Regions from separate parts of the Pseudoalteromonas sp. SR45-4 genome, predicted to be linked through region 1. Evidence: predicted binding sites of a transcription regulator. Region 1 holds the regulator's gene; each other region holds the start of a gene.

Region 1 (4,778 bases):
CTGGCTTCTATATCGGCATTATTTATTGTGCTGGTTGGATTTATCCCTCTGTATTTTATTAACCGTTCTATGGAGCAACGTAGTTAAATGAGTAGTTTGATTTTACAAGGCGTGAGCTATCAATATAACGGTACTAAGGTTATTCACGAGCTAAATTTAACCATAGGTAAAAACGAAATAGTGTGTTTGTTAGGTGCCAGTGGTTGTGGTAAAACCACCACCTTAAAAGCAATTGCAGGGCTAATAGAAACGCAACAAGGAAGCGTGTTTATCGATGGTAAGCTGGTGAGTAACGCCAATACATTTATCTCGCCAGAGCATCGTAATATTGGCATGATGTTTCAAGATTATGCGTTATTCCCGCATTTAACCGTGGCACATAATATTGCTTTTGGCTTAAGTAAAATGAGTAAAGAGCAAAAGCAACAGCGCGTTGATGAAATGCTTAAGCTGGTGCATTTAGTTGGCTGCGCCGACAGGTATCCGCATCAGTTATCGGGTGGGCAACAACAGCGCGTGGCGATTGCGCGTGCACTTGCTTACAAACCAAGTTTACTATTACTTGATGAGCCGTTTTCGAATATAGACACTCAAGTACGCTTTGAATTAATTGCCGATATTCGCCGCATAATTAAAACTCAACAAGTGTCGGCAGTATTTGTTACCCACTCAAAGGAAGAGGCTTTTGCATTTGCAGACACGCTGGCTATTATGCACCAGGGTAAAATAGCTCAACAGGGCACCCCAGAACAGCTTTTTGCTAAACCAAGCTCAAAGGAGGTTGCAGAGTTTCTGGGTCAGGGCATATACTTAAGCGCAGAAGTGTTAACAGCAACTGAATATAAAACCGCTTTTGGCCTAGTTGAGTCGGTTATTGCGCACCAGCATCAGGCTAATATAGGAAAAATATATGTGCGTCCTCATCAAATAGAGCTAATGAGCGACAATAAAAAAGATAGCCATAGTGAACGCGCCACCATATTAAGCAGTCGTTTTATTGGTTCGGCTTATGTTTACACTGTAGTTATTGCACAACAAGAAATAGAAGTTGCAGCGCAATATGGCCAGTCATTTGTTCAAAATGAGCAGGTTATAATAAAAATAAAACCCCACACGGTGAATTTTTTCGAATCATAAATTAATTTGTTATTCGCTGTGTTTATCTATTTATAAGCTAAGGAATAACAATGGCACAAGCGCAATCAGGGATTTGTGCTGAAGCAAACTTACACGGTTTGCATTTATTTTTTAATGTGTTTGATGGCCAAGATGAGTCATTACGTACAAAGCTCAAGCAAGTAAGCGCTATTGAGGAAGAGTTTAGCGATCAGTTTTCTGAATCTATGCTTTCTTGTATGGTGGCTATTGGTGCACAGTATTGGCCGCATATTTTGCCAGAGTATATCCCCAGTGAACTACAAAGCTTTCCTAATATAAATCATAATGAACACGCAATGAGCGTGCAGCCGTGTGATTTGTTTGTGCAAATACGTTCAGACCGCGAAGACGTCAATCATTTATTTGCACTGCAAATTTTAAAGTTATTTGCACCAGACGTAGAGCTGGTGGAACAAATTCGTAATTTTAGATTTTTAGATGGTCGCGATTTCAATGGTTTTATTTATGGTGGCAAAATGCCGCATGGCCGACAAAAGCGGGCAACGGCGTTAATAAATAAACCAGGTAGCTTTGAGGATCAAGGCAGTTATATTCATGTGCAACGTTATAAGCACGATCTAAGCGTATGGCAGCATCTATCGCTAGATGAGCAAGAGCAAATAATAGGCCGCACTCGCTTAGACAACACTCTTATAGCCCCAGCGCTTGAAACCAGCCATGCACAACGCAGTGAATTAAAAGATGAGCAAGGCCAGCCAATATTACTTAATCAAGGCATGCCTTATGGCGATGTTTACGAGCAAGGAATGCTGTCAATTACTTGCTCGGCCAGTGGAACCGCATTTGAACAGGTATTAAAAAGTCGTTTAGGTGAGGGGGAGTGCTATGATCATTGGCTTGATTTTACTCAAGCCGATATGGGGTCTGCGTTTTTTGCACCGTCAGTTGGGTTTTTAAAACAGTTATAACGCATGTTTTAAATACTAAACCGTATCAAATAAAATACGTACCCGCTCTAGGGTTAAGTCTATTTCAGATATTTTAGCTGGGGCAATAAAAATAGTGTCGTCGCCAGCTATAGTACCTAACACGCCATCGGCTTTACCTAATGAGTCAAGTAAACGCGCAATAAGCTGAGCCGCGCCTGGACTGGTACGGATAATAATCATCATTTCGTTATGCATTATATCAATAACAAGCTGGCGCAGCGGGCTTTTTGCTGTGGGTACGCCCATTTCTGCTGGCAAGCAATACACCATTTCTTGTTTGGCATTGCGCGTTCGTACCGCGCCAAACTTACTAAGCATGCGCGACACTTTACTTTGGCTTATATTGTCAAAACCTTGCTCTTTTAACGAATCTACTATATCGCCTTGAGAACCAAAGTTTTCTTCTTTTAAAAGCGCTTTAAATGCTTTTACTAACGCTTCCTGTTTGTCTTGTGGTTGCATAGTTTTTATTTGCTTTTTATTATCCATGCCGCAAATTCTACACAAAAACGAATAATTATGCAGCAGTTGTTTATTTAACTTGCCAGTTTACTGTATTCAGGCCAAATGTTTTTACAACTATGGTCTAAAATATTACGAAAATAGGCAGGATAAATTTGTTTTTAGTCGCTAATTTCTTTATCTTAGAGCCATAAATATTTCCTACCTCAAATCACGGAGAATTCCAATGAAAGTTGCTGTATTAGGTGCTGCAGGCGGTATCGGTCAAGCGTTGTCTTTATTATTAAAAACAGGCTTACCAGCTGGTTCTGAATTATCACTATATGATGTTGCACCAGTAGTTCCAGGTGTTGCGGTTGATCTATCTCATATCCCTACAGCGGTTAAAGTAGCTGGCTTTGGCGCTGATGCGTTAAATGAAGCGCTTAAAGATGCTGATATCGTACTTATTCCTGCTGGCATGCCACGTAAGCCAGGTATGGATCGTGCAGATTTATTTAATGTAAATGCTGGCATCATCAAAACGTTAGCAGAAGGCATAGTTGCAAGTTGTCCTAAAGCGTTAGTAGGTATTATTACTAACCCAGTAAACGGCACTGTACCAATTGTTGCTGAAGTATTTAAAAAAGCTGGTACTTACGACGCTAAACGCGTATTCGGTATTACTACGCTTGACGTTATTCGTTCAGAAGCATTTGTTGCTGAACTTAAAGGCGTAGACGTAGCAACTGTTAAAGTTCCTGTAATCGGTGGCCACTCAGGTACTACTATTTTACCTCTACTTTCTCAAGTTGAAGGCGTGAGCTTTACAGATGAAGAAGTTGCAGCACTTACTCCACGTATCCAAAATGCGGGTACTGAAGTTGTAAATGCTAAAGCGGGTGGCGGTTCAGCTACTTTATCAATGGGTGCAGCAGCAGCTCGTTTTTGTATGTCTTTAGTTAAAGGCCTACAAGGTGAAGACGTTGTAGATTACGCGTACGTTGCTGTTGAAAATGGCGATGCGGAGTACTTTGCACACCCAGTACGTTTAGGTAAAAACGGCGTAGAAGAAATTCTTTCTTACGGCGAACTAAGCGCATTTGAAACAAAAGCAAAAAATGACATGCTTGAAACACTGAAAAAAGACATCAAAGAAGGTGTTGATTTCATGGCGTAATAGCCAAAATCAAGTGACAAAAAAGCCTGCGTTTGCAGGCTTTTTTATTGCTCGGAATTTAGCTAACCTGCACCCAGGTTAGCTACACATAAAGGCAGTAAAGTTAGTGATCGCGATCAACTGCAATACGGGCAAGGCTCACAAGTGCTTGTTTATATTCAGACTCAGCTAAAAAGTCTAAGCAAGCAATGGCTTTGTCGGCTTCAAGTTCGGCCTTTTGCATCGTAAATTCAAGCGCATTGGTTTGTTTAAGTGCCGCTAAAATTTCTTCAAGATGATCCATGCCATTACTGTGCTCTATAGCGTCACGGATCAGCTGTGTTTGCTGCTCATTACCATGTTGCATTGCATAAATAAGCGGCAGAGTTGGTTTCCCTTCGGCTAAATCATCACCAATATTTTTACCTAATTGATCTGCATCTGCGTTGTAATCAAGTACGTCATCAACGAGCTGAAACGCAGTACCTAAATGCATGCCGTATAGGTTAAGCGCATCAAGCGTAGCTTGGTTTTGCTCAGTAATAATGGCCGCAAGGCCTGTCGCGGCTTCAAATAGCTTAGCGGTTTTAGAGTAAATAACCTGCATATAACTCGCTTCAGTGGTGTCGGGGTCATTACAGTTCATTAACTGTAATACTTCACCTTCAGCAATAATGTTAGTTGCATCTGCAAGCACTTGCATTACCTGCATTTTACCAAGGCCAACCATAAGCTGAAATGAACGAGTGTAAATAAAGTCGCCCACTAATACGCTGGCAGCATTACCAAACTCAGCATTTGCTGTAGGCGTGCCTCGGCGTAAGTTAGATTCATCAACAACATCATCATGTAATAGTGTTGCGGTATGAATAAACTCAACAATAGTTGCAAGTGTAATATGATCTTTACCCTGATAACCCAATGCTCTGGCCGCTAGTATTGCCAACATTGGGCGCACGCGCTTGCCGCCACTGTTTACAATATACAAGCCAAGTTGGTTAACTAACGCCACATCTGAGCGCATTTGCGCATGTATAAGTTGATTGACGTCATTCATATCGTTTTCGATT
Region 2 (4,778 bases), on a different contig from region 1:
TTGCTTTGCTTTTGCTGCAAAATCGTAACGTACCAATACCGTTTTACCAACTGCACAGCAGTTACCTTGCTGGTGAGCTTCTTGGCGTAATACAAATGAGCTGGTACCTACATGCTCTACTGAGGTTTTAATGGTTACTTCATGGCCATAAAATAACTCACCAACAAACGACACTTCGACTTTGGCAATAATTAGCTTCCAGTCATGTGGGTTTAAATCTGGGGTAAAAAACCTAAAAATAGGCGCACGCGAAGCTTCAAACCATACAGGGAGTACGGTATTGTTAATATGTCCTAGCGCATCTGTTTCACTAAAGCGCGGCATCACTTTTTCAATAAACATAATAATCCAATAATAATTATATAAAGGTAAACTATGACGGACTTTATTCGCGTATACAATAACGCGCTCAGCAATGACTTTTGTGATAACTTTATCACTACCTTTTCTCAAAGCCCGCATATAAAACAAGGGATGACATCTGGCGGTATCGATTTAAATAAAAAAGATAGCCACGACTTGCACTTAAACAATCATCCAGAATACGTTGAGCAATTAAAACATATTCAACAAACCACTGCACAGTATGTTTTTAAATACATTGAAGAACATATTTTTATTATGATTGGTGCCTTTGGCCTAAAAGTGTATCACCCTAAAAGTGGCGAACCTGTTGACTTAACACACGCAAACTTTGATGAAGTGGGTAAACCACAACTGCCCTTATTAGTGCAGCAAATTTTTAGGCTAGGAAATATTCAGGCGCAAAAATACCAAGTTAATAAAGGCGGTTACCCGTATTGGCACAGCGAAGTTTATCCGCAGTTAAATCATAACGAGGCGCTACATAGAGTATTGCTGTTTATGTTTTATTTGAACGATGTTGAACAAGGTGGGGAAACGGAGTTTTATTATCAAAAGCGTAAAATTGCGCCTAAAAAAGGCACTATGGTAATAGCGCCCGGCTACTTTACTCACACTCACCGTGGCAATAAGCCAGTATCTAACGATAAGTATATTTTAACCTCGTGGGTACTGTTTAACCGCGCAGAGCAAATATACGGTGCGCCAAAGAGCTAGCGCACCTTTTTTATGTATATTAACCTAGTAGCTCATCAAACAGATTAAATAACTGATCAAGCTCTGCGGTGGTGTTGTAGTGCATGCAACCAATGCGCACTACGCCACCTTTATCAAGTACGCCTAATTGCTCACACAAACCTTGCGCGTAAAAGTTGCCGTCCCATACACAAATATGTTGCTTACCTAAACATTCAGATACAGCGCGCGGCTCTAAACCTTCAAAAGTTAACGCAAAAGTAGGCGTACGCTCATTTAAACGATCTAAGTCATCTATACCAAACAATTTAATACGCGGGTAATTAACTAAGCGCGTTAAAAAGTACTCACTCAGCGCCATTTCGTGTTGCTTGGTTTTGGCAAAAGCCGCAGCTAATTTATCACGGCGCGAATGACTATCATCAAGCTCACTAATATCAGCAATGTAGTCAACCGCAGCAATTAGACCTGCAAGTGCTTCAAAGCTTTGCGTACCGGTTTCCCAGAGCCCAGGAATAACGTCCTTGGCAGGCTCAACTTTATAAGGCGTAAATCCTTCAAGGTGCTCTTTTTTGCCATAAACCATACCTAAATGCGGGCCAAAAAACTTGTACGCAGAGCAGGCTAAAAAGTCGCAATCAAGCGCTTGTACATCTACAAGTTCGTGCGGTGCATAATGTACGGCATCAACATAAACAAGTGCGCCTACGTTGTGGGCAAGCTCTACAATACGTTTAATATTGTTAATTGAACCTGTGGTATTTGAAGCATAAGTTACCGCTACCAGCTTAGTATTACTGTTTAGTAAACTCTCGAACTGCGCCATATTGAGTGTGCAGTCGGTTTCGTTAATAAGCGCAGTATTAACTTTAACACCTTTATCTTCTGCGGCTTGCTGCCACGACGAAACGTTAGAAAAGTGATCCGCGTTAGTGACAATTATTTCATCACCCGTTTGCCAGTCGCGTGAAATTGCGCGGCTAAAGCTAAACGTTAAGCTGGTCATATTCGGACCAAATACAATTTGTTGTGAGCTGGGCGCATTGAGTAAATCGGCAGCAGCTTGGCGAGCATTTGCCATTAGCTCAACGGTTTTATCGCTTGAGAAAAATGCTCCACCTAAATTTGAGTTGTAATAACCCAAATAAGCAGTCATAGCGTTAAGTACCGATTGCGGTACTTGCGAGCCACCGGGGCCGTCTAAAAACACGGGAGATTTACCATTAACGCTTTGCATTAATGCCGGAAATTGCTCACGTAATTGCGTTATATTCATGCTCATTCCTTAAGAGGTTAATACAAAGCAATCCAGGTAACCTGGCTTACTGGCATCAAGTTTATTCATTGGAGTAGCGTTATGCCACACTTGACGGTCGTTAATTACTGCAAACATACCGTCTTTTATAGCCATTTTAAAACAGGGATCGGCTTGCTTGTTTTCGTATACAAGCAATTCACCGCCCTCTAAGTTTTCATGCGATACTCCACATACACACACATGATCAAAACCATCTTGGTGCACGCCTTCTGGCGCTGCAGGCGTATCACTATCAATGGCTAACATACGAAATTGGTGAATTTCGATATCACGTTCTTCATCAATCCCGGTAATTTGACGAAACTCATTCACAATACTTTTCATGCCCGCTGACTCAAGTAGGCTTTGCTCTAAATTTTCGTAACTACGCTCAACATTACCCTGAAAGGTATTAATTGCATCATCTTGTACAAATGCTTTTGTTGCTTGTAGCTTTAGCTCACCATTTTGTAGTTTAACTACAGAGTAACGGCGTTTACGAAAGGCACCATCTGCATAAGGATTAGTCGGCAGGTTATCAAAAGAAGGCTTAACCAAATCAATATTTGTTTGGTTAATAAAACGCAGCTGCAGTAAATTCTGGGGGTTTAAAGCGGTCATAAAAATCCTGCTATAGTAATTATAATATTGCAGGGATTTTAATGCATGCAAAGAGGATTTATTGCTTTATTATTTAACTTCAAAACAATTAACCACCAAAATTAATACAATAAATGCAAAAAAACAACATTAACTATCTAAAATTTATTTTTGCTAATAAAAAACCCGCAAAAGCGGGTTTTTAAATAAGCTGTAAAAATTATACTGCTTGTTGAATGATCACGTTGTCTGCTTTTTTAGTGTAAGCAGGCATGCGATGGAAGTTCAAGTAGCGATATGTATCTGACGCTGTTGCATTGATCTTCGCTGCATATTCTTGATACTCAGCAGCAGTTGGCAATCGACCGATAATTGCCGCAACTGCAGCAAGTTCAGATGATGCTAAAAATACATTTGCACCATTACCTAAACGGTTAGGGAAGTTACGTGTAGAGGTAGACACTACCGTTGCTTTATCAGCAACACGTGCTTGGTTACCCATACATAATGAACAACCTGGAGTTTCTATACGTGCGCCAACACGACCAAAGATGCCATAGTAGCCTTCTTCAATTAGTTGGTCTTTGTCCATCTTAGTAGGTGGAGCAACCCAAAGCTGAGTAGGTAGTTGACCTTTAAAGCCATCTAGTAACTTACCAGCCGCGCGGAAGTGACCAATGTTAGTCATACAAGAACCGATGAATACTTCATCAATTTTCTCGCCAGCAACATCAGAAAGTAAACGCGCGTCATCTGGATCATTTGGAGCACAAAGAACTGGCTCTTTAATCTCAGCTAAGTCGATTTCAACTACGTGAGCGTATTCAGCATCTTTATCTGCTTCCATAAGCTCAGGATTAGCTAACCAGTCTTGCATTGCATTAATACGACGTTCAATCGTACGTACATCGCCATAACCTTCAGAGATCATCCACTTAAGCATAACAATGTTTGATTCTAGGTATTCAGAAATAGACTCTTTTGAAAGCTTAACCGTACAACCTGCAGCTGAACGCTCAGCAGATGCATCTGATAATTCAAACGCTTGCTCAACAGTTAGGTGCTCAACGCCTTCAATTTCTAGTACGCGACCAGAAAACTCGTTGATTTTACCTTTTTTCTCAACTGTTAATAAGCCTTGCTTGATACCGTAGTAAGGGATTGCATGTACAAGGTCACGTAATGTGATACCTGGTTGCATTTCGCCTTTAAAACGAACCAAAATTGACTCAGGCATATCAAGAGGCATAACACCTGTTGCTGCTGCGAATGCTACTGCACCCGAACCAGCTGGGAATGAAATACCTAATGGGAAACGTGTATGCGAATCACCACCAGTACCTACGGTATCTGGTAATAACATACGGTTTAACCATGAGTGAATAATACCGTCACCTGGGCGAAGTGAAACGCCGCCACGGTTCATGATGAAATCAGGAAGCGTGTGATGCGTGTTTACATCAATAGGTTTTGGGTATGCCGATGTATGACAGAAAGACTGCATTGTTAAGTCTGCAGAGAAACCTAAACAAGCTAAATCTTTAAGTTCATCACGTGTCATAGGACCTGTTGTATCTTGCGAGCCAACAGTTGTCATTTTAGGCTCACAGTATTGACCTGGGCGAATACCTGCAACGTTACATGCTTTACCAACCATTTTTTGCGCTAGTGTAAAGCCTTTATCTGATACTTCAGTTGCTGTTGGTACTTTAAATATATCAGTAGCACCTAAACCAAGTGATGTACGTGCTTTGTCTGTTAAACCACGACCAATGATTAGTGGAATACGACCACCAGCACGAACTTCATCTAAAATAACTTC
Region 3 (4,778 bases), on a different contig from region 1:
ATTAAAATATCGGTTTTAATAGATGAAAAATACCTAGAGTTGGCTGTTCGTGCATTACATAAGATATTTTTAACAGAAAATGAATAGATTGATAGGTTTTACTTACTTTTTAGTCTAATTTTCATTAAAATGTTTTAGCGGAATCTTATAATTTTATTGGAACAAGGGAGCAAAAGAATGCTAATACTAACTCGTAGAGTAGGTGAAACCCTAATGATCGGTGACGAAGTAACCGTTACTGTTCTAGGTGTTAAAGGGAATCAAGTTCGAATCGGTGTTAACGCACCAAAAGACGTTTCAGTGCATCGTGAAGAGATTTACATGCGTATTCAAGCTGAAAAGTCTAACCCTGAACCTGGCAATGCTTAATCAGCAATGTATATAACTTAGTTACATACTGAGTTATTGCCAAAAGCCACTCACTGAGTGGCTTTTTTGTGTATAAAATTAAGTGTTTCGGCAGTTAATATGTGCTTGGATATATACTGCATACCTTTTTTGTTTTTTAATAGTATGCCGCGCTCTGTGGTTATAACTTCGTTAATATCTGACCACAGAAGTTGGGTGTTTTTATAAAAGTTACTCGATTTAATCCCTTCTTCGTCAAAGGTAAGGGTGACCTCAGACCCCGAGGCTTTGCTTAGCATTTGTCTAGTAACCCACCAAGGACGGCGATAATAAAAGGCAATACATTCGAGTACCGCAACCATGATCAGAAAAGATCCTAGGTAATGATCGTCTAAACCATAAATTCCAAATAAACCGAGTGCTACTAATAGCGCCAATAAAAAGTATTTTGGTTGCGCGCGCTTGCTATGCGCAACTGATTCGTCAAAGCACTCATAAAAATAAGGCTTATCAAGCGTGTAGGTTGTTGTAAGTGTCATATAGAAGTTCTTAAAACATAGTTATATGCATTTTAACAAGCTAACCAGTAAATGCGCAGTTATATAATAAATAACTGCATAATAGATAAAGATATTGGCGTTTATTATTTATCAGATCCAACCTTTAATTTAGATATTATTTTATTACACACATAAAAAAACGGCTCATTTTAGAGCCGTTTTTTTAATAAATTAGAAGAATTAACAGTTAGTTTCTTCTGCATTTACACCTTCTTTTACTTCTTCACATGCATCTTCAACTTTGTTTTGCACGTCAGTTACTGCTTCGTCAATACGTTCACCAGCATCTTCTGCGTGGTTATCTTCACAGCCCATAATAAATAAACTTGCGAATAGGCCAATTAGTGCTGCTCTTAAAGTTGTCGAATTCATAATGTAATTCCTTGTAAATTTTGATTTAAATGATTTTTAATTAGTTTAAAACTTTAGTTTGTTACCTAGGGCTTTTTGCCACGTAGGGCACCCGATACTAAAGATATAACTAAAAGTATTAAAAATATAAAAAATATAATTTTTGCAATACCCGCTGCGGCGCCTGCTATACCACCAAAACCTAACACTGCAGCAATTAAAGCAATTACTAAAAAAGTGATTGTCCAGCGTAACATTGTATTCTCCTTGGTTTATCAAATTTGCTCAATGGATATGATGCGAGTTACGTGCCATTGTTTTTTTGCTTTTAAATCAATGGCTTGCTTTTGTTTGTGTTATTTCAGCGTGCACTCAATGGTAAGTTTTACGCTTTGCTATGTAATTTATTCATACTGATACAAGTGATTATGGATGTTAGTTTTTTATAAGAGAAGTTAGCGCATATTGATTTTTAGAATTGAGTTTAAGAGCTATTAAATTGCAGTTCGAGACTTACGAGCATAGCGGGCTTAATAACAGCGGCTATTTAAATGGTTGAATAATTAACAAATATATTTGGTAAGACCAATTGCCAGTGGTGAAATTACTTTATGCTAATAGAACTGTTAACGCTTTACTTTAAGTGCATTATTAACGGTTTTTAGGTCGCCTATATAACTTTTATTTATATTCACTATTTTTATTATCTATGTAATAGCGCGTATCTAGTCCTTTTTGTAGTGTTAAGTTAATTAATAGCATGTTAGTTTTGTTTAAATTGGTTTTACCAATTTACAGGCTATAGACAAAACACTGTTTTTTGTTATTATTCGGTGAATAATTATTTACGTAAAATGATTTTTTATTTTGATTTCGGTATAAGTTTTATAGGAGAGGAAAATGGATATCGCTGCTTTACTTACAACAGCAAGCAACTTAATGCTAACCGGTATGGTGGGGGTGTTTGTGTTTCTGTCATTATTAATTACCTGCGTTACGGTTATGTCTAAGCTGGTATCTCGCTTTGCAGAGCCTGAGCTTGCAATGCCTGCCAGAACACCGTCTTTTAAATCACAAGGTGTGCCTAATGAGCACATCGCCGCAATTAGTGCTGCCATTGCTCAGTACAAAACAAACAATAATTAAAGGAGCACTTAAATGGCTAAATTAAAATTAACAGAACTGGTACTACGTGATGCGCATCAATCATTGTTAGCAACTCGTATGCGCCTTGACGATATGCTACCGATTGCAAAAAAGCTTGATGATGCAGGTTATTGGTCTATTGAGTCGTGGGGTGGAGCTACGTTTGATTCGTGTATTCGTTATTTAGGTGAAGATCCTTGGGAGCGTATTCGCGCACTAAAAAAAGCGATGCCAAATACTAAACAGCAAATGCTATTACGCGGTCAAAATTTATTAGGTTACCGCCATTATGCTGACGATGTAGTAGAAAAATTTGTAGAGCGTGCCCATAAAAATGGCGTTGATGTATTTCGTATATTTGATGCAATGAACGATGTACGTAATCTTGAAACGGCAATTAAAGCGGCTATAAAAGTAGGCGCACATGCCCAAGGGACTATTTCTTATACAGTAAGCCCTGTTCATACGCTTGATATGTGGTTAACGCTAGCTAAGCAGTTGGAAGATTTAGGCTGTCATTCAATTTGTATTAAAGATATGGCGGGTTTATTAAAGCCGTACGATGCTGAAAAACTAATTAAAGCACTAAAAGAAACTGTATCTATTCCAATTGCAATGCAGTGCCACGCCACAACAGGTTTAAGTACTGCGACTTATCAAAAAGCGATTGATGCAGGCATTGATATGCTTGATACCGCAATTTCATCTATGAGTATGACTTACGGACACACCGCAACTGAAACTATTGTATCGATAGTTGAAGGGACTGAGCGTGATACTGAGCTTGATTTAAATCACCTTGAAGAAATTGCTGCTTACTTTAGAGATGTACGTAAAAAATACGCGGCATTTGAAGGTAGCTTAAAAGGGGTTGATGGCCGTATTTTACTCGCGCAAGTACCTGGTGGCATGTTAACTAACATGGAAAACCAGCTTAAAGAGCAAGGCGCAGCAGATAAGCTTAATGAAGTTTTACTTGAGATCCCACGTGTACGAGAAGATTTAGGCTTTTTACCGCTTGTTACACCAACGTCGCAAATTGTAGGCACTCAAGCGGTACTTAATGTACTAACGGGTGAGCGCTATAAAACAATTACTAAAGAAACAGCTGGCGTATTAAAAGGTGAATATGGCCTAACACCAGCACCTATGAATAAAGAGCTACAAGAGCGTGTGCTTGATGGAGCAGAGGTAATTACTTGTCGTCCTGCAGATAATATTGCACCTGAGCTTGCAACGCTTGAGGCTGAATTATTAAAAGAAGTACAAGAGCAAGGTTTAACTCTTGCTGATGAGCAAATTGATGACGTACTAACGTATGCATTATTCCCACAGGTTGGTTTGAAGTTTATTAAAAACCGTAACAACCCAGATGCATTTGAGCCAGTTCCTTGTGTTGAAGATAAAAGTAATAAAGCTCCCTCTAAATCAGCTTCAAATAACAACAGCGTTAAAGCTGAGCAATACAGCGTAAAAGTAGACGGTAAGGTTTACGACGTTGTTGTAGCTCAAGGCGGCGAGCTTAAAGAAGTTACATTAAAAGACTCAGAACATATTCCTCAGTCTGCTTCGGTTGCATCAGGCGAAACACTTAACGCCCCTTTAGCCGGTAATATTTTTAAGATAAAGGTAAAAGCAGGGCAAGTTGTGAATGAAGGTGATGTAGTGATTATTATGGAAGCCATGAAAATGGAAACTGAAATACGCGCTACGCACACCGGAACAATTGCTGAAGTGTTAGTTGGTGAAGGCGATGCTGTAACTACCGGCGACGCTATGATTGCATTAGCTTAGGAGTAAATAGAGGATGGATGGTATTTTAAACCTCTGGCATGCCACAGGCATTGCTAACTTTACATTTCCAGCGTTGATTATGATTGCGGTAGGCTGTTTATTATTGTTTTTGGCAATAGCCAAAAAATTTGAGCCCCTATTATTATTACCTATCGGCTTTGGTGCAATATTAACTAATATTCCGGTGGCAGGTTTATCCGACCCCGGCGGCTTACTGCATTATGTGTATTATGTAGGTATTGATACCGGTATTTTTCCACTATTAATATTTATGGGAGTAGGCGCGTTAACTGATTTTAGTGCGCTAATTGCTAACCCTCGTATGTTGCTATTAGGTGCAGCTGCACAGTTTGGTATTTTTGCGACTTTGTTTGGCGCTATTTTACTTAACTATGTACCTGGTTTTGAATTTAGCCTGCAAGATGCGTCGGCTATTGCGATAATTGGTGGAGCTGATGGCCCAACCGCTATATTTTTAGCCTCTAAACTGGCACCCGACTTGTTAGGTGCGATTGCGGTAGCTGCTTATTCGTATATGGCATTAGTGCCAATTATTCAGCCGCCAATTATGCGCGCATT

The links. Region 1 encodes ArgR, which controls arginine synthesis, uptake and breakdown. Its sites were predicted from a motif close to ANTGAATANNTATTCANT; they were not measured.
Region 2: H5058_RS06185 (2OG-Fe dioxygenase family protein) is a predicted target of ArgR. The motif match lies at 3,038-3,055, and genes of this name have one in related genera.
Region 3: H5058_RS05030 (OadG family protein) is a predicted target of ArgR. The motif match lies at 2,092-2,109, and genes of this name have one in related genera.

What each region holds. Positions count from the first base shown of each region.
Region 1 covers NZ_JACJDO010000001.1:231,978-236,755, reverse strand. Annotated here, with positions in the region: gene H5058_RS01085 (iron ABC transporter permease) at 1-87, shown strand, start outside; gene H5058_RS01080 (ABC transporter ATP-binding protein) at 88-1,137, shown strand; gene H5058_RS01075 (Dyp-type peroxidase) at 1,188-2,087, shown strand; gene argR (transcriptional regulator ArgR) at 2,103-2,570, opposite strand; gene mdh (malate dehydrogenase) at 2,797-3,729, shown strand; gene ispB (octaprenyl diphosphate synthase) at 3,833-4,778, opposite strand, start outside.
Region 2 covers NZ_JACJDO010000009.1:65,363-70,140, reverse strand. Annotated here, with positions in the region: gene H5058_RS06200 (thioesterase family protein) at 1-342, opposite strand, end outside; gene H5058_RS06195 (2OG-Fe(II) oxygenase) at 376-1,080, shown strand; gene H5058_RS06190 (cysteine desulfurase-like protein) at 1,100-2,335, opposite strand; gene H5058_RS06185 (2OG-Fe dioxygenase family protein) at 2,345-2,977, opposite strand; gene acnB (bifunctional aconitate hydratase 2/2-methylisocitrate dehydratase) at 3,177-4,778, opposite strand, start outside.
Region 3 covers NZ_JACJDO010000007.1:34,455-39,232, forward strand. Annotated here, with positions in the region: gene H5058_RS05005 (aspartate kinase) at 1-87, shown strand, start outside; gene csrA (carbon storage regulator CsrA) at 178-369, shown strand; gene H5058_RS05015 (YcxB family protein) at 420-887, opposite strand; gene H5058_RS05020 (hypothetical protein) at 1,089-1,280, opposite strand; gene H5058_RS05025 (DUF1328 family protein) at 1,346-1,516, opposite strand; gene H5058_RS05030 (OadG family protein) at 2,160-2,405, shown strand; gene oadA (sodium-extruding oxaloacetate decarboxylase subunit alpha) at 2,418-4,199, shown strand; gene H5058_RS05040 (sodium ion-translocating decarboxylase subunit beta) at 4,213-4,778, shown strand, end outside.